3 regions of the Hoeflea sp. IMCC20628 genome follow, and region 3 is predicted to be linked to each of the others. Evidence: predicted binding sites of a transcription regulator. Region 3 holds the regulator's gene; each other region holds the start of a gene.

Evidence for each region. The regulator LexA, encoded in region 3, represses DNA repair genes until DNA is damaged. The targets are predictions, from matches to a motif close to TGTTCNNNNTGTGTTCNG.
Region 1: IMCC20628_RS12965 (UvrD-helicase domain-containing protein) is a predicted target of LexA. The motif match lies at 2,180-2,197, and genes of this name have one in related genera.
Region 2: IMCC20628_RS22135 (helicase-related protein) is a predicted target of LexA. The motif match lies at 1,769-1,786, and genes of this name have one in related genera.

Annotation. Positions count from the first base shown of each region.
Region 1 covers NZ_CP011479.1:2,715,116-2,721,736, reverse strand. The annotation lists gene IMCC20628_RS12980 (magnesium transporter CorA family protein) at 1-588, shown strand, start outside; gene IMCC20628_RS12975 (YchJ family protein) at 677-1,159, shown strand; gene IMCC20628_RS12970 (fatty acid desaturase family protein) at 1,164-2,081, opposite strand; gene IMCC20628_RS12965 (UvrD-helicase domain-containing protein) at 2,234-4,732, shown strand; gene IMCC20628_RS24275 (Kazal-type serine protease inhibitor) at 4,843-5,430, shown strand; gene IMCC20628_RS12950 (MAPEG family protein) at 5,464-5,880, opposite strand; gene IMCC20628_RS12945 (chloride channel protein) at 5,990-6,621, opposite strand, start outside.
Region 2 covers NZ_CP011479.1:4,708,817-4,715,437, reverse strand. The annotation lists gene IMCC20628_RS22135 (helicase-related protein) at 1-1,712, opposite strand, end outside; gene IMCC20628_RS22125 (glutathione S-transferase) at 3,159-3,869, opposite strand; gene phbB (acetoacetyl-CoA reductase) at 3,966-4,691, opposite strand; gene IMCC20628_RS22115 (acetyl-CoA C-acetyltransferase) at 4,914-6,089, opposite strand; gene phaR (polyhydroxyalkanoate synthesis repressor PhaR) at 6,333-6,621, shown strand, end outside.
Region 3 covers NZ_CP011479.1:2,203,536-2,210,156, forward strand. The annotation lists gene moaC (cyclic pyranopterin monophosphate synthase MoaC) at 1-372, shown strand, start outside; gene glp (gephyrin-like molybdotransferase Glp) at 378-1,589, shown strand; gene lexA (transcriptional repressor LexA) at 1,701-2,417, shown strand; gene IMCC20628_RS10425 (ComEC/Rec2 family competence protein) at 2,583-5,042, opposite strand; gene gltA (citrate synthase) at 5,357-6,621, shown strand, end outside.

The DNA of each region.
Region 1 (6,621 bases), 510 kb from region 3:
GATGTCATGACCCGGTTGATCGAGGCGATGATCGACCGCAGCGCCGAAGTGCTCGAGCACCGCTCGCGCCGCATTGATGCGCTGTCGACCGAGGTATTTTCGCGCGGCGCAGTCAGCAATCCCGAAGCCGTCACCCGCGATCTCGAGGCGACGCTTACCGTAATCGCCAGCCACCAGCGCACCATTGCCAAGGTGCGCGAAAGCCTGATGTCGCTGGCCCGCATTGCCAGCTTTCTGCAGACCCTGCCGGAGATCATGGGCGACAAGACGCTCAAGCAGCGCTGCCGCTCGATGGCCGGTGACGTCCAGTCGCTGTCCGAACACGCCGACTTCATTTCTGAAAACATCATCTTCCTGCTCGATGCCTCGCTCGGCCTGATTTCGGTGCAGCAAAACCAGGTGATGAAGGTGCTCTCGGTGGCGGCAATGGTGTTCCTGCCGCCAACCTTCATCGGCACCGTCTACGGCATGAACTTTCAGAACATGCCCGAACTCAGCCAGCCCTGGGCCTATCCGATCGCACTTGCCGTGATGGCGACTTCGGCGCTGGGCCCGTATTTGTGGTTCAAGCGCAAGGGGTGGTTTTAGAGAGGAGATTATACGTGTCATCGATTCCGCCATATTCAATGCCGAGATCTTACTCATGCCAATTGCTGCCACCCCAGGAACCACACACATGTCCCAATGCCCCTGCGGCTCAAATCTTGACCTTGCCGCCTGCTGCGGCCGCTACCATGCCGGCACCCCTGCGCCGACAGCGGAAGCGCTGATGCGGTCGCGCTATGCGGCCTATGCCACCGGCAATCTCGGTTACATCGAAGCCACCTGCGCCGGGCCTGCTGCACTTGCCTTTGATCGGGCGGAGGCGGAGATATCGCAACTGGGCATGCGCTGGCTCGGGCTTGAGATCATTGCCACAGCCAAGGGCAGGGAGAGCGATGGCGAAGGCACGGTCAGTTTTGTTGCGCGCTATCGCCACAATGGCGAGGACGCCGCGCACACCGAGACATCCGAATTCCGGCGTCTGGACGGGGCCTGGGTCTATTGGGGTCGCGCCGCCAATGCTTTGCTACACCGCGCAGCCAGCGTTGGCCGCAATGATCCGTGTCCTTGTGGATCGGGCAAGAAATACAAGAAGTGCTGCGGCGCCGGCACCTGACGTCTCACTCTGCCGGGTCGGTTTGCACCGGGCCAGAAAGCTGCGGCGCATATCTGGCGTGAAAGCTCGCATAGCCCGGTTCGGTCACCTTCAGATGCTCCGCAGTCAGCTTGTGCAAATCCGGCAGCTTGTGAAACGGTACCGTCGGATAAGCGTGGTGTTCGGCGTGATAGGGCATGTTCCAGGCCAGTCGTCGCACGGCCGCATTGGTGAAGGTTGTGCGCGAGTTCTCCAGCATGTTGGCGACATAGGCGCAGCGGCCATGTTCGGCCAGCAGATATAGCCGCAGGAACGGCTGGCCCAAAAGCGCCGGTACAATCCAGACGTAAATCAACACAGGTGACCTGAGCGCCAGACAGGCTAGCAGCAGCGCCATATAGGCGCCAAGCATCATCCGCGCCTCATTCCGCACGGCGCGGCGTTTTCCCACAGGCACGAACGCATCCTCGCACCGCCCCGCGGCATTGCGAATGAGCGTGCCGATATGGCTGATCCACACCGGCATGCCAGAGACATGGACGAGATATTGCCGCCAGCCCTCGGGTTTTGGCGTCGCCAGTTCCGGGTCCTTGCCTGGTATCTGGGTGTAGCGGTGATGGGCGAAATGGAAATAGCGAAACCAGCGCGGCGGCAACAGGGTCAGGAACCCGCTGATCTGAGCCACAAAAGTGTTCAGCCAAGGCGAGCGGAACGGAGTCTGGTGGCTGGCCTCGTGCAGCAGCGTGAACAGGAACACCAGAAAAATGCCCTGCGGCAGCATCAGCACAGGCCAGAACGGCACCTGCGCAACGATCAGCGTCCCGACCAGCGCGATGGCGCCAAAATGCAAGGCCAGATGCGCAAGCCCGCGCCGGTCCGATGTTTCGGTCAGGTCGCGGCATTGCTCGGCCGACAGGCTGGCGAGAAAGCTCTTGTGATCCATGCGGTCTTCCTGTGGTGGAAACCGACTGTAACCAAAGCCGTTGCCAGGCGAAAGCAGCAGCTTGCCCCATCAAGGCCCGGTTTGCGGGGATCAACAGCCGGAATGAACCGCGAACACTGGTCTTTCGCCCCCGAATCACTACATTCACGGGTATGAACCCAGCAGATGATGACATTCCGTTTTTCGGCGACGACGATCCGGCGCCCGCTCCCCCGCCTGCAGCCAACCCACCGGCAAGCCAGGGCGGGTCGATTGCGGCACGCGCTGTTGCTGCGCGCAATGCCTCGCGGCCAACGCCGAATTATCTTTCGGGCCTCAATCCGGAGCAAGCCGATGCGGTTGAATCCATAGAAGGTCCTGTGCTGGTGCTGGCCGGGGCCGGCACCGGCAAGACCCGGGTTCTGACCACCCGCATTGCCCATATCCTCAATCTGGGCCTGGCTTTCCCGTCGCAGATTCTCTCCGTCACCTTCACCAACAAGGCGGCGCGCGAGATGAAGGAACGCGTCAGCGTGCTGGTCGGTGGCGCGGTCGAGGGTATGCCATGGCTCGGCACCTTCCACTCGATCGGCGTCAAGCTGTTGCGCCGTCATGCCGAACTGGTGGGACTGCGCTCCGATTTCACCATTCTGGACACCGATGATGTGGTGCGGCTCTGCAAACAGCTGATCCAGGCCGAGGGCATTGACGACAAGCGCTGGCCGGCGCGGCAGTTCGCCCAGATGATCGACGGCTGGAAGAACAAGGGGCTTGGTCCGGCGGAAATTCCCGAAGGCGACAGCCGTGGCTTTGCCAATGGCAAGGGCAGGGCGCTCTACACCGCCTATCAGGCGCGGCTGCAGACCTTGAACGCCGCCGATTTCGGCGATCTTTTGTGCCTGCCGATCCGCATGTTTCGCGCCCATCCCGATGTGCTGAAGGAATATCAGCAGAAATTCCGCTTCATACTGGTCGACGAGTACCAGGACACCAACACCGCCCAATATATGTGGCTCAGGCTGCTGGCGCAGCGCACAGCGCCCGAGCGCCCAAACATCTGCTGCGTCGGTGATGATGATCAGTCGATCTATGGCTGGCGCGGCGCCGAAGTTGAAAACATCCTGCGCTTCGACAAGGATTTTCCCGGTGCCAAGGTGATCCGGCTGGAGCGAAACTACCGCTCCACCGAACACATTCTCGGCGCTGCCGGGCATCTGATTTCCCACAATGAAGGCCGGCTCGGCAAGACGCTGTTCACCGAGCAATCCGATCCCGATCATGAGCGCGTGCATGTACATGCCGGCTGGGACTCGGAGGAGGAGGCCCGCGCCGTCGGCGAGGAAATCGAGCAGGCGCAGAACAAGGGTCGGTCGCTCAACACCATGGCCATTCTGGTCCGCGCCTCGTTCCAGATGCGCGAATTCGAGGAACGTTTTGTCACCCTGGGTTTGAATTACCGGGTTGTCGGCGGTCCTCGGTTTTATGAACGACAGGAAATCCGCGACGCCATGGCGTTTTTCCGCGTCGTCAGCCAGCCCGCCGACGATCTGGCCTTCGAGCGTATCATCAATGTTCCCAAGCGCGGCCTTGGTGAAGCGGCAGTGCGTCAGGTCCATGACGTCGCCCGTGGCCGTGGCATCCCGATGCTGGCCGCCGCCCGCGACCTGATCCTTACCGACGAACTCAAACCCCGGCCGCGCAAATCCTTGACCGATGTGGTCGAGATGTTCACCCGCTGGCAGGGCATGCTCGAGACCAGGCCGGGCCATGAAGTGGCCGAAACCATTTTGGAAGAATCCGGCTACACCGAGATGTGGCAGAACGACCGCGCCGCCGATGCCCCGACCCGGCTCGAAAACCTCAAGGAACTCGTCCAGACCATCTCCGGCTTTGAATCCATGCGCGCCTTTCTCGAGCATGTTGCGCTGGTGATGGACAAGGACAACAACCCCGATCTCGATGCGGTCTCGATCATGACGCTGCATTCCGCCAAGGGGCTGGAATTCGAGACCGTGTTTCTGCCCGGCTGGGAAGAAGGCCTGTTCCCGCACCAGCGCGCGCTGGATGAAGGCGGCCGTTCAGGACTGGAGGAAGAGCGTCGTCTCGCCTATGTCGGGCTGACCCGCGCAAAACTCTATTGCCACATCTGGTTTGTCTCCAACCGCCGCATTCACGGGCTGTGGCAATCGACGCTGCCCTCGCGCTTCCTCGATGAATTGCCCGAAGCCCATGTCGAAGTCGCCGATGTCGACACCGGCTATGGCGGCTATGGCCGGGGCGGCGGATTTGGCGGCCAGTCCGGCGGCCCCTATGGTGCCTCGCGCTTTGACCGCGCAGAACCGTTCTCCGGCAATTACAACACCCCGGGCTGGAAACGCGCCCAAGCCAACAAGACCGATGCCGCGCGCGACAATTGGGGGACCCGTTCGGGCCCCTCGGTTGAACGCATCGCCTATGGTGAAAGCGGCCCGCGCGGCGGCTCCACTATCGATGGCGAACTGGTGGCCAAATCCACCGGCACCACCTCGGCATACACAGTCGGCGACCGCGTCTTTCATATGAAATTCGGCAACGGCAACATCGCCGTCATCGACGGCAACAAGCTGACCATCGATTTCGACAAGGCCGGACAGAAAAGGGTGCTGGACGGGTTTGTGGAGCGGGTGGGGTAAAGCAGAAGCAGCACGCTGCGAAAAGCGCGGATCGACCCCCGCCGCAGCGACTTCCTGCTTGACCGGAAACGTCCACGGTGATCTTGTTTCGTACAACACGAGGAGTTGCCATGCGTCACGTTGCCGAAGCCGGACGAACCACACGATTGTCCACCTTGCTGGGTGCAGCGGTGCTGACTGCGGCTGCTTTGACCCTGACCGGCTGCGAAGTCACAGAAACCAGCGGCAATTACAACGCCGGCCCGATGTGTCCTGCCAATTACAATCCGGTCTGCGCCGAACGGCGCGGCGAGGAGCGCACCTTTTCCAATGCCTGTCAGGCGCGTCAATCTGATTGGCGTATTGTTTCCAGCGGCCGATGCGAGGCAACGAAGTATGGCGATTATCGCCGCGACCGCGACGACCGTAACCGGGATAGCCGCAACCCTGATAGCCGGGATAGCCGCCGCGACAATGATCGCAACCGTTATGACAACCAGACCCCGCGTGATCGCAACCGGCCCGACCGGACACAGACGCCGGTTCGCCCGAACAAACCGGCTCGTCCGGCCACCGTCACAGGGGGCTGCTCATCGGTGATACAACCTGTCTGCGGCCAGCTTGGCAGCAAAGCGCAGATGTTCCCCAACCGCTGCGAATTGCTCCGCTCCGGCGCTGTAGAGGCCGCCGCCGGCATGTGCATGGGCGGCGACCGGTAATCAGCAGAGCTATGGTCGAGGGCGACCGCTTTGTTAGCCGATCATCATCCAGACACCGTGGCCGAACAATCCGACCAGCAGTACCAGTTGCGCCATGAATGACAGGGTGAAACCGCCGCCGCGCTGCCAGCCGGGAGCGTCTTCCTGGATGAAGTGCCAGGCATGCAAGGCACGCCCGATGGTAAAGCCGGCACCCAGCACATGCGCTGCCAGCAACGGCATGCCCAGAAGCGTCGCGATGATCATCAGAACGAAAAACATCGGCATGTTCTCCACCGCATTGGCGTGGCCACGCATGATGCGGACCAGATGCTTGACGCCGCCATCGCCGATCGAGACCTTGTACTTGACGCGCAGGCGACCGGTTTCAATGCTGATCCAGATCAATACGATCATGTTGAGTGCCGCATAAATGCCGACAGCCGAAAGGGCTGGGGTCAAAGCTTGCATTGTTTGTCTCCATCAAATTGCTTTGCTTTCAAGTGATACACGCTGCTGTAGCAGTGACGCTGCGCGACACAAGCAAATTCGCTCCGGCCTTGGCAATGTAAGCAGCTGATCAACGGTGCTCTTCCTCGCTGGCAGCGATCAGGCGGCGGTTGAAATGGCTGAGCGCTTTGACCTGCTCGGCCCAGCCGATAATCTGCCTGGACTCGCCCTCGGTGACCACCGGCAAGCGCGTGTGACCGCCGGTATCAAAGACGCGCAACGCTGCTTCCAGTGTGTCGGTAGGCTTGAGTGTGACTGCTGGCTGGTCGGGGTCAAGATACTCCGGTTCGGCGCCATCCTCGGGCAGGGTCATGAAATCCATCACCCGTGCATTGCGCAAGACTGTCCGGTGCGGGCCGTCCTTGACGAACAGGCCGCGCATCTCCAGTTGCCACTGGAAATAGGAATGACCATGCAGCGCCTGAGCAATGCCGTGGGCAATGGCGACGGTGAGCAGCAAGGCGATCGACAGCGCGTAACCGCCGGTCAGCTCGAACACGATCACCGTGGTCGAAATCGGCGCACCAAGCACGGCGCCGGCCACAGCACCCATGCCGAGAATCGAATACAGCGCCTGGCTGGAGGCGAGTTCCGGAAACAAGCTGGCAGCGATAATGCCGAAAGCCCCGCCGGTCATGGCGCCGAGATAGAGCGCTGGTGAAAATATTCCGCCGCCAAACCGCGCCGCCAGCGTGACTGCGG
Region 2 (6,621 bases), 2.3 Mb from region 3:
CGCACCGTGCCGTCCGACCCGATAGCGAAGTCGGAATTGCCCGACGCATGCAGTCGGGCAGCCCGCGCTTCAAATTCCAGCCCCAGCGCTTTCTGCGCAGCGGCTATCACCGCCTTCGCATCTGGCCCATCGGCCGACGCATCGGCCATGAACCGGAATCCGGCTAATTGTCCAATATGGTGACCTTCAACAAAGACATCACCGTTTACACTGATTTCAGCTTCGAGCATCGCGTTCTCTCTCAGGCGCTTCATGAGCACAGATGTCCTGCGGTCAACAAAGCGTTTCGTCAACCTTTCATGCAACGCATCGGACAATCGATCTTCGATTTCGCGCGTCTTTTCCTGCCAGTGTGTCGGATCGGCAAGCCATTCAGGTCTGTTGGAAACATAAGTCCAGGTCCGGATCTGTGAAATCCGGGCCGATAAAGTGTCGATTTCACCATCGGTGGAATCGGTTCTGCGCACCTGTTCTGCCATAAAATCTTCGTTGACCGAACCGGTGCGGATCAGATCACGGTAGATCGTGGCGATCAGATCCGAGTGCTGCGCCGGCGCAATCCGCCGGTAATCCGGCAGCGAACAGACGTCCCACAGCGTGGCGACATTTTGCGGGGTGCTGGCGAGATCGCGCACCTCGAAATCATTGATCAGATGCTCAAGCGCCCTCTGGTCGACCGCCGGCAGCGCTCTGGTCAGGCCCTGAACCGCCGGAATTTGCTCCAGACTCGCCTGCAGCATCTGCAAACTGGAAAAATCCAGCTGCTTGGAACGCCATTGCAGGATCTTGATCGGCTCGAACACATGGCTTTCAAGCCGCTGCACAAGATCGTCGGGCAACGGCTGCACCTGGCCGGTGACGCCGAATGTCCCGTCGCGCAAATGTCGTCCGGCCCGGCCGGCAATCTGGCCGAATTCGGAAGCGGTCAGTTGCCTGTACGAATGACCGTCGAATTTCCGGTCCTGGGCGAAGGCAACATGGTCGACATCGAGATTGAGCCCCATGCCGATGGCATCAGTCGCCACCAGATAATCGACATCGCCGTTCTGGTAGAGCTCGACCTGGGCATTGCGGGTGCGCGGGCTAAGCGCGCCGAGCACCACCGCAGCGCCGCCGCGCTGACGCCGCACCAGTTCGGCAATCGCATAGACCTCTTCAGCCGAAAACGCCACGATGGCGGAACGCCGTGGCAGCCGGGTGATCTTTTTCGAGCCGGCATAATGCAGCTCGGACAAGCGTGGCCGTTCGACAATAACGATACCAGGAAGCAATTGCTCGAGGATCCCGCGCGCCGTCGCCGAGCCGAGCAGAAGTGTCTCCGCGCGGCCGCGCAGCGACAGGATACGGTCGGTGAACACATGCCCGCGCTCGAGATCGCCGGCGATCTGGACTTCATCGATTGCAACAAAAGCGGCAGTGGTTTCCTGCGGCATCGCCTCGACCGTGCAGACCGAATAGCGCGCACCAGGAGGCGTGATCTTTTCCTCGCCGGTAACCAGCGACACGTGGCTGACGCCGACCTTGTCGACCATGCGACCATAGACTTCGCGCGCCAGCAATCTCAGTGGCAGCCCGATCACCCCGGAAGAGTGCGCCGCCATGCGCTCGATGGCATAGTGGGTCTTGCCGGTATTGGTCGGGCCCAGCACGGCTGTGACGCCACGCCCGGACAGGATCAAAGGTTTTGGAGGATGGCTGCGCAAAGCGGGCATAAGTGTCCGTATCAAACTCAAGACGGCTGTTATCTAACACATCAGAGCAGCGTAAACAGAGCAAATGTCAAACAGTCCGGTGCCATTCAAATTAACACTTGGAACAGTGGCGGAACGAATCAGCGACGAATCACTGACTCATCCCGATTCCGCTTTTGTTCACCGCAACATCTTGCAACGCAGCCCCTTCCAGCCACCATATGCTGAATCGCCGCGACCGCATCTGACCGCGATTGAACCGCTGCCGTTAACCTTTGTGCCGAGCCGTCGCCGGAGCTCGGCGCAGGCTCGCATCATGGCCCTGATCTGTTCTTGATTTGTTAAGAATTCCAAACAGTTCATGAACGCATTAGCTCGCATTTTAATGATCGCTGTTAACTTTTGGAACAGTGGCAGAACGAATCGGCTACGAATCACAGATCGATCTGTGTTGGCGGTTTGTTCACCACAATATGTGGTTTTCTTCTCGCCCCAATGCCACTAATTTTGGCATCATTGGCACACGTCACCGATCGCTTTCACTCTCGAAATTAATCTTTGAACCGAAGGTTTCGCCTTGCCTGCACGGTATTTTGGTGCGAATTTTTCTCCTGAACCGTTCAGAAATTGTTAGGTTTTCCAAGCACTTCATGAGTTTCGGCCGAAGCCTGCCGTCGAGCCTGTTAACTTTCGGAACAGCCGCAGAACGAACCGGCACCGAATCACCGACCTGTCTGTGTTGGCGCTTTGTTCTTCGCAATATCTGCCAGATTGAGACCAAGCGTCTACCAGATGCAGATTGCCCGTGCGGGATCTGGCGCCAAATCCGCGGCTGCCGTTAACCTTTGAAATCACCCGTTCTCCGGCCTCCGGCGCGGATTGTCAGGTTTCGGAAGTGGTGAGAGTCTATTAATCATTCCAAACACTTCGTTAAGCCAACCTGGAATATCTGATCGACCCCGTTAACCTTCGGAACAGCCCCGGAACGAACCGGAACCGAATCACCGACCTGTCTGTGTTGTCATTTTGTTCTGCCCAACATCTGCCAGTTTCAGGCAAACTGCCCACCAGATGCAGATGTGTCGGTGAAGTGTCCGGCGTAGAATCCGGTACGCTGTTAACCTTTGATTTCAGGTAATCGCGAATCTTGTGCGTGTTTCGCTCCACTAGTGGAACATTAGAATTTTAGTAACAATTCCAAAGGCTTCGTTAACAGACATCGAGGTCGGGCCATTCCTGTTAACTTCCGGAACAGCCATGGAACGAACCGGAACCGTATCAGCTTTCAAGCTGATTTCCCGCTTTGTTCCCTACCAGATCTTGTGTATTTGCCGACCGCAGCTTCTACCAGAGCGGAAAACTGCAGCCATTATGGCGGCCTCACGGTCGCATCTGTTAACGAATTCATCGCCGTCAGCAAAAAGACGACAACCTTAGTCGCCTGGATGTCTGCCCGGCCAAACACTCCTATGCGGAAACCGGTGACAGCACCGCGCGCAGCGACGCCTCGATCTGACCGCCGCACCACGCATCACCATAAAGCGCATCGCTGCGGTCTCGAAGGTCCACCAGTGAAGGCAGCGCCGCGACACGATCAGTCAGCCCGGCCATTGCTGGCGCCTGCCTGTCGAGCAAGGCCCGCAGCGGCGCGAGCTTGGCAGTCATCGTCCCCCACAATATGGCTGTGACCAGGTCGGCCAGTGTGGGCGCTTCGGCGCCAAGCATGAAGCCTGACCCGGCTGTCAGACCATTGCGGCGGCCGGTATCTTCGAAAATATCCATCCAGCGACACAGGCGGGGCTGGAATTGCTTCCACGACGCGTCGGTCCACATCTGCGCGCCATTGTGACGGGTCATTTCGTAAAGCACATCATTGGCATCGGCGATGACCTTGTGAGTGAGAGCGGTGTGCTCCGGATTACCAGGCATCAGCCCGTGTTTTTCACCCAGGTAAGCCAGGATCGCAGGCATCTGCGAGATATGGAAATTGCAGCTGTGATCGGTCAGCACCGGCGGCCCCATATGCGGGATCAGTTGCGCGCTCGGCTCCAAAGCACTTTGGCTGGCAGTCTCATCAAATCCAGCTTCCTGCCATGATGCGCCAACGTAAGACAGCACCGCCCGGACGAACTGCCCGCGAAACGGGATAGGCCAGTAATAAAGCGTGTAGTCAGCCATGATCCGTCTTCCCAAAAACCCGAAAAATCCGGTCCCGCAACGAAAGCGCCCGGCAGTTTCCCGCCGGGCGCAAATCTTGTCCGTCACCCGGCGCGATCAGCTGAAATACTGGCCGCCATTGGCAGAAATCGTCGATCCGGTGATGAATCCTGCATCATCGGCAGCCAGAAACACCACGGCCCGTGCGATTTCTTCCGGCTCGCCGAGACGGCCTACCGGGATTTGCGGGATGATGCGCTCTTTGAGCACCTTCTCGTCAATGGCCTTGACCATGTCGGTGCCGATATAGCCCGGGCAGATGGCGTTGACGGTGATGCCGGCGCGCGCGCCTTCTTGAGCCAGAGCCCGCGTAAAGCCGATATCACCGGCCTTGGCGGCCGAGTAATTGACCTGGCCGGCCTGACCCTTCTGGCCATTGATCGAGGAGATGTTGATGACGCGGCCGAATTTGCGCTCGCGCATGCCACCCCAGACCGGATTGGTCATGTTGAACAGGCCGGTGAGGTTGGTGTTGATCACTTCGGACCACATCTGCGGCGTCATCTTGTGAAACATGCCGTCGCGGGTGATGCCGGCATTGTTGACCAGCACGGCAACCGGACCGAGATCGGCTTCGACCTGGGCAATACCGGCAACGCAAGCGTCATAGTCGGCGACCGACCATTTGTAGGTCTTGATGCCGGTTTCGCCGGTGAACTTCGCCGCAGCCTCATCATTGCCGGCATAATTGGCGGCGACCGTGTAACCAGCCGCCTTCAAGGCGACCGAAATCGCCGCTCCGATGCCACGTGACCCTCCAGTCACAATTGCTACTTTGCTCATGTTGTTCCTCCTCCAAGGTGGTTCTTATCTTTTTCCAGACCCGAGAACGTCTTGCGCCACCGAAACCAGCTTCGCAGTGTGCTAAACGGTCTCAGTGGGGATGCAATGCGTCATGTATTTGTCAGTTCGTGAACTCGGAGTATGCCAGACAGTATGGATGGAGAATCTTCTTTGAGGTTTGCACCATCCAACAATATGCCCGGAATACTCCATCATGGCGGATCAGCCGCGTTCGACGCAGAGCGCCACGCCCATGCCGCCGCCGATGCACAGGGTTGCCAGACCCTTCTTGGCGTCGCGACGAACCATCTCGAACAGCAGTGTGTTGAGAATGCGCGCGCCGGAGGCGCCGACCGGGTGACCAATGGCAATGGCGCCGCCATTGACGTTGACGATTGCCGGATCCCAGCCCATTTCCTTGTTGACCGCACATGCCTGAGCGGCAAAGGCTTCATTGGCTTCCACCAGATCGAGATCACCGACACTCCAGCCGGCCTTGGCCAGCGCCTTGCGCGAAGCGGGGATCGGGCCGGTGCCCATGATCTGCGGATCAACGCCGGCAGTGGCCCATGAGGCAATCCGCGCCATCGGCGTGATACCGCGTTTGGAGGCCTCGGCTTCGCTCATCAGCACCGTTGCCGCGCCGCCATCATTAATGCCTGATGCGTTGGCAGCGGTGACCGTACCTTCCTTGTCGAAGGCCGGACGCAGCTTGGCAATGCCCTCGATGGTCACACCATGCTTGATGTACTCATCGTCTTCGACAACGGTATCGCCCTTCCGGCCCTTGATCGTCACTGCGGCGATCTCGTCCTTGAACTTGCCGGCCTTCTGCGCCGCTTCAGCCTTATTCTGCGAATTGACTGCAAATGTATCCTGCTCTTCGCGCGTCAGCTGCCACTGCTTGGCAACATTCTCGGCTGTGTTGCCCATCAGGTAATTGTAAAACGCATCGGTCAGTGCATCGAGCATCATGGTGTCGACCATTCCGGCCGGCCCCATTTTCACGCCGTTGCGCAGATGCATGGCATGCGGCGCCAGTGACATCGATTCCTGGCCACCGGCGACGATGATGTTTGCATCACCCGATGCAATCTGCTGCATGCCGAGAGCAACCGCGCGCAAGCCGGAACCGCAGAGCTGGTTGAGACCCCAGGCGGTGGCTTCCTGCGGGATACCCGCGGCCATGGCCGCCTGACGCGCCGGGTTCTGTCCCTGGCCTGCGGACAGAATCTGACCGAGAATGACTTCGTCGACTTCCGCCGGTGCAACACCTGCGCGCTCGAGCGCCGCTCGAATGGCGACCGCGCCCAACTCATGGGCGGGGACGGAGGACAGTGCGCCGTTGAAAGACCCGACGGGAGTGCGGGCAGCGCTGGCGATAACGATAGAACTCATGATGGATTTTCCCTGTCATGTGGTGGTGTGTAGTTGACCTGAACGTGACCGAGCTTAGTGCCGCTGTCAAATATCAGAAAGCCGAATTCCGCATGCAATCGGTTAAATCAGGACCATGGTCTGAGGTTTTCCGGTTCCATTCGCCGCAATGCACAAAGGAATTGTCATTGCTGGTCATTTTCGCCTACAGTCTGCTCGACAAAACGAGGTTCTGGTCTGGCGAGACCTTTGAGGAGAGCACGAATGGCGAAAAAAAGTGGCCCAATCACCATCAAGAAATATGCCAATCGCCGTCTCTACAACACCGGCACCAGCACCTATGTGACGCTTGATGATCTGGCCGTCATGGTCAAGAAGGGCGAAGATTTTTCCGTCCTGGACGCAAAGAGCGGTGATGACATCACCCACACGGTCCTCACGCAGATCATTTTCGAGCAGGAATCCAAAACCGGCAACACACTGCTGCCGGTGTCCTTCCTGAGGCAGTTGATTTCCATCTACGGCGATCAACTGCAAATGGTGGTGCCGAGCT
Region 3 (6,621 bases):
GAGACGCTGGCGCTTATTCTTGCCGGCGACATGAAAAAGGGTGACGTCATCGGGGCGGCCAGAATTGCCGGGATCATGGCGGCCAAGCAGACCGCCAACCTCATTCCGCTGTGCCATCCGCTGGCGTTGACCAAGGTGAGCGTCGACATAAAGGCCGATGAGGCCCTGCCCGGCTTGCGGGTTCAGGCGCTGGCCAAGCTCACCGGCAAGACCGGTGTCGAGATGGAAGCGCTGACCGCCGTGTCGGTGACCTGCCTGACGATATATGACATGGCCAAGGCGGTTGACCGGGGCATGGAGATCGGCAGCATCCGGGTGCTGGCCAAATCCGGCGGCAAATCCGGCGACTGGACTGCGCAGACGAAGGGATAGTTCCAATGGCATTGATGCCGGTTGACGAAGCGCTCGCTCGGATACTCGAGACTGCGGCGCCTGCAAGCGAACCGGAGATGCTGCCGCTGGCAGAGGCATCCGGGCGGGTGCTTGCCCGTGACCTCAAGGCGTTGCGGACCCACCCTCCCTTCGCTGCCTCCGCCATGGACGGTTATGCAGTGCGGGCCAGCGAGGCGAGCGCCGGAGCCATTCTGACGTTGCAGGGCGAATCTGCTGCCGGTCATGGATTTGACGGCGCATTGGCCCCGGGATCTGTGATTCGCATCTTTACCGGCGCGCCGGTGCCCGAAGGCCCGGACGCCATCGTCATTCAGGAACATGCCGAAAGGCTCGAGGACGGATCCGTCCGGATCAACGAGGCGCCGGTCGCGGGCCGTTTCATCCGCGATGCAGGCAATGATTTCGAGACCGGCAAGATCGGCCTTGCAGCCGGACGGCTGCTCGATGCCGGCGCCATCACCTTTGCCGCAGCGATGAACCACGCATCGTTGCCTGTGACGCGCAAACCCCGGGTCGCCATTCTCGCCACCGGTGACGAATTGCGCCTGCCCGGCCAGGCGCTCGGCCCGGATCAGATCATCGCATCCAACACCTTTGGCGTCGCAGCCCTGGCGCGTGAGGCCGGGGCTGACATCATTGATCTGGGCATTGCGGCTGACCGCATGGAGGCGCTTGATTCGGCAATTGATTCGGCACTGGCGCAGGGCGCGGACGTGCTGGTGACCATTGGCGGTGCTTCGGTGGGCGATCATGACCTGGTACAAAAGGCGCTGACCGGGCGCGGCATGGCACTGGATTTCTGGCGTATCGCCATGCGCCCCGGCAAGCCGCTGATGTCGGGCAATCTCGGCCCTATGCGGGTGCTGGGCTTGCCTGGCAATCCGGCCTCAAGCCTGGTGTGCGCGCATCTGTTTCTCGAGCCGCTGGTGACCAGGCTTGGCGGCCGTCCGGATCCGGACCGGATGAAAAAAGCCATACTGACCAAGGACATGCCGGAGAATGACCAGCGTCAGGACTATATCCGAAGTGACCTTGCCACCGGACCGAATGGACAATTGACCGCAACTCCGGCGGCTCACCAGGATTCATCGCTGATCAAGGTGTTCGCAGACGCACGCTGCCTGATTATAAGGCCGCCTTTCGCATTACCTGCAAAAGCCGGTTCTACTTGCGACGTGCTCGTTTTGCGCCCCTGATGTTCTTTCATTGTTTCTTTAGCCCTTGCGGAACACATATGGAACATGCTAGCTGAGTTCTGGTTTTGTTTCACGCTCGACCAGCGAGCCGGCCACCGGGGTAAATCGACAATGTTGACGCGCAAACAGCACGAGCTTCTTCTCTTCATTCACGAACGGATGAAAGAAAGCGGCATCCCGCCTTCGTTCGACGAAATGAAGGATGCACTCAACCTGGCGTCCAAATCCGGCATTCACCGGCTGATCACGGCGCTGGAAGAACGCGGCTTCATCCGCCGGCTGCCAAACCGGGCGCGCGCGCTTGAGGTGATCAAACTGCCCGACAGCTACCAGGCCAATCTGCAGCCCCGGCGCGGCTTCTCGCCCAGCGTCATCGAGGGCAGCCTTGGCAAGACGCCGGAGCCAACCCGCCGCGCCACGGCCGCCAATGACGAGGCCTCGCAGGTGGCCGAAGTGCCGATGATGGGCCGGATTGCTGCCGGTGTTCCGATTTCGGCGATCCAGAACATCACCCACACCATCACCGTGCCGGTGGAGATGATCGGACCCGGTGATCACTACGCGCTCGAGGTCAAAGGCGATTCGATGATCGAGGCCGGGATTTTCGACGGCGACACCGTGGTGATCCGCAACGTGTCGACCGCAAGCCCCGGTGACATTGTCGTGGCCCTGGTCGATGACGAGGAAGCCACGCTGAAGCGGTTCCGCCGCAAGGGCGCCTCGATTGCGCTTGAAGCGGCCAACCCGGCCTATGAGACCCGCATTTTCGGTCCCGACCGGATCAAGGTGCAGGGCAAGCTTGTCGGCCTGATCCGGCGCTATCACTGACCCGATCTGCAAGCATGTGGCTGACCGGGCGATCCGGTCGGCCTGACGCCTTCAAGTTGTTGTGACGTCGCAACGGACACGGGTGAAGCGCAACTGGCCGATGCTATTGCATGTCGGCATCGCAAGACCGCTGCGCGCTCTCGCGCGACCCGCGGTGACTCCCCTTCAATCAGGCAGATCATAGCTTCGGGTTCGCCAGTCGTAATAGCGCTGGATCGTCCAGGGGCGGACGATACCTTGCAGCGCCGTCCTGATCCTGAATTCCGGCCTTTTCATTGTTTTCCCGACCCTGCCTCCACCCGACAGATCTTCTGACTGATCCTCTGCCGCGGCTGATGGCCTGGCCAGAATGGTGAGCGTCATAGCCCCGCTGCGGCGCAGGCTGCGCGAGGTGACGAGCACCGCGCCCGAGCGGCAGGTCCGCATATGGACAGGTATTGCCACCACCACGACGTCCGCCCGGTCGCAAGCTGCGCCGATCAGTGCCGCCTGATTGATGGCGATCAGCCTTGCCTGGTGATGCATGGCGGCGCAGATACCACGCCCGGCGCAATGGAACCGAGACGGGGCGCCTACGGCTGCGGCCAGCAAGCCATCGAGCAGTTTGACCTTTTCAACATCGTCAGCTGCGGCTTGAGGATAGTTCGCCGGCGGCAAATGCGGCGGCGACCGCAAGGCAGCCTGCCATTGCTCAAACACGAAAGCCGAAGGGCGCGCGGCATTGCTGGCCAAGGTCTCCGGCCCGACCAGCGCGACCAGCTTCCCATCCTCGCTGATCAGGATATCGGGACCCGGCCGTGCGAGCGGCGGCAGCGCCAAGGCGATACCCAGAGCGATCAAGACCGCACCCGACAGATGCAGCCAGCTTCTGAGAAACACAAGAAAGACAAGCCCGGCACCGGCAGTGGCGGTGGCGGCGAGCGGGATCTGGCCGACGGTGATATTGCCGCCAAGACTGTCGACATAATTGGCCATCGCGATGACACCTTCGATGCCACGTCCCATGAGTTGCAGCGGCATGGCATCAAGGCCGAACGGCATCAGCAACATCGCGGCCAGCCCCGCAGGCATCACCACCAAGGTCACCAGCGGCATTGCCAGCAGATTGGCCAGAAGCCCATGGCCGGCTACCCGGTGAAAATGGTGCGCGGAAAACAGCCCGGTGGCCACTCCCGCGACCAGCGAGGTGATGGCCAGGCCCAGCATGAGTCTGGCCAGAGCAACGAACCAGCGAACAGGCATCGACCCGCCAAGCAAGCCGGGCGCAGAGACCGGCCGGTCGCGGGCGCGGCCTGCAAAGACGGCATAGGCCGCTATCAGCGCGGCGGTGGCTGCAAATGACATCTGAAATCCTGGACCGACCACTGCGGACGGCGTCAGCACGATGATGACAATTGCCGAAAGGGCGACATTGCGCATGGTCAGCGCGCTGCGATCAGCCAGCACGGCAATCAGCATGACGGCCAGCATCACCCAGGCGCGCTGTGTCGCGACGCTGCCGCCGGAAATCAGCAGATAGGCCGTGGCCGTCAGCAGCGCGCCGATGGCTGCGATCTTCTTGACCGGGAACGCTTCAACCAGCGTTGGAAACAGCGCCAGGCCTTTTCTCAGTCCGATGTAGAGCGTGCCGGCGGCGAGCGCCATGTGCAGGCCGGAGATCGCCAGAATATGGGCCAGACCCGTGGCCCTGAGCGCATCCTGTGTCGCCTTGGAAATGCCGCGCCGGTCCGAGACAGCAAGGGCTGCCGCGACCCCGCCCGGATCGCCCGGCAGCACGGTGCGAATCCGCATCGAAATCTGTTCGCGTACCGTTCTCAACCGAAGCTTGAGGAGGTGCACCAGACCGGTTTGCCGCAGCGTCGGTGCGGCGGTCTCTGGTGTGCTGTAAAAAAAACCATGCGCCCCGATCCCGTCGACAAAGGCCTTGAATGCAAAATCATAACCGCCCGGCATCACCGGACCGGAGGGCGAGGACAGGCGCGCCCGGCCGGAAATCAAGGCTCCGACCGGCACCGGCTGGTGCGGTGCGCGCGCGACAACCCGGACCCGCGCCGGCGGACGGCGGATTTCCGGATCCGCTGTCGAAACCAGATCGATCAAATACCAGACCCTGCCCTGACCATCGAATTCACGTGCGTCAACCCGTCCGTCAATCCGGGTTGTCACATCCGAATCGAGCAGAACAGCGCCGCGCTGCTGCTCGATGCCCGCAGCAAGGGCACCGGCTAACAATGCCGCCAAAAATGTTGCGCAACGGGCTGCAGCAATGTGGTTTTGCCGCGACAGCGCTGCCAACAACAGCGCAATCAGCATCCCTGCCCCCACAATGAACAGGTCGGGATCAGTGGGGCTCATATAGAATAACCCGGCACCACCGCCCATGGCCACCGGCAGGAACAGAAACGCCAGTCCGCAATCGCGCTCACGGCTGGCAGCCTGCGAAAGTGCACCCCGGAGCCGCTGCGGGGCCGCCCTGACCGCCGAGCGTCCCAACGGGGTCAGGCGATGCGGCTCTGGCAGGGATACAAGCGCAGGGGCGGCATCGGCACGCATCTGCGCGGGGCGGAGCGGCCTGTCAGCCCCATCCATGTGGTGGTTCAGCCCCATGCGTGTTGCCTGCTTCATGCACGCCTCGCTTGAAGCATTCAAGACTACACCCGGCGCCTGAGTAAATGCCACCCTAAATGGCAGCAACGGCTGCGCACGCCTTGCGCCCGGCGCCGCCGGCCTGTTGGATTTCACAAGATTTTTCGCGCATTTCCAATATCTTATCGCAGCGCGCTAAAAGTCGATCCCAAGCATCATATTTCAATTTTGCGATGTGGAAATTAGCCTTCCGCATAGCTTGGCAGGGTGAGGGAAATCATATAGCTAACCCATGACGGTCATCCAAGGTCGCGGCTATGCGCTGCGGACCTGCATTTGTGGAAGGACATGCCATGGCAGACAGACAAGCAAAACTCAGTGTGGACGGCAAAGAGGTCGACCTAACGGTCAAGACCGGGACCATCGGTCCTGATGTCATCGATATCGGCACGCTTTACAAGAATACCGGAGCGTTCACCTATGATCCGGGCTTCACCTCCACGGCTTCGTGTGAGTCCAAGATCACCTATATCGATGGTGATGAAGGGGTGTTGTTGCATCGCGGCTACCCGATCGAACAACTGGCTGAGCACGGAGATTTTCTCGAGGTCTGCTATCTGCTGCTTTATGGCGAACTGCCGACGGCGACGCAGAAGACTGATTTCGACTACCGGGTGACGCGCCACACCATGGTGCATGAGCAGATGAGCCGGTTCTTCACCGGATTCCGCCGCGACGCCCACCCGATGGCCGTCATGTGCGGCTGCGTTGGCGCGCTGTCAGCGTTCTATCACGATTCAACCGACATCACCGATCCGCATCAGCGCATGGTCGCTTCGATGCGCATGATCGCCAAGATGCCGACGATCGCGGCGATGGCCTACAAGTACCATATCGGCCAGCCGTTCGTGTACCCGACCAACAATCTCGATTATGCCTCGAACTTCCTGCGCATGTGCTTTGCAGTGCCGTGTGAAGATTACGAGGTCAATCCGGTGTTGGCCCGCGCCATGGACCGCATCTTCATCCTGCATGCCGATCACGAACAGAACGCCTCGACCTCGACCGTGCGTCTTGCCGGATCGTCCGGCGCAAATCCGTTTGCCTGCATTGCAGCCGGCATTGCCTGCCTCTGGGGTCCTGCGCATGGCGGCGCCAACGAAGCCGCGCTCAACATGCTCGCGGAAATCGGCAGCGTCGACAAAATCCCTGAATTCGTCGCCCGGGCCAAGGACAAGAACGATCCTTTCCGGCTGATGGGCTTTGGTCACCGGGTCTACAAGAACTACGACCCGCGCGCCAAGATCATGCAGAAGACCTGCCATGAAGTGCTCAGCGAGCTCGGCATCAAGGACGATCCGCTGCTCGAAGTGGCGATGGAACTCGAGCGGATTGCGCTGACCGATCCCTACTTCATCGAGAAGAAGCTCTATCCGAACATCGACTTCTATTCGGGCATCACGCTGAAGGCACTGGGGTTCCCGACCACCATGTTCACCGTGCTGTTCGCTCTCGCCCGCACCGTCGGCTGGATTGCCCAGTGGAGCGAAATGATCGAAGATCCGGGCCAGCGCATCGGCCGTCCCCGCCAGCTCTATATCGGCGAACCGTCGCGCGA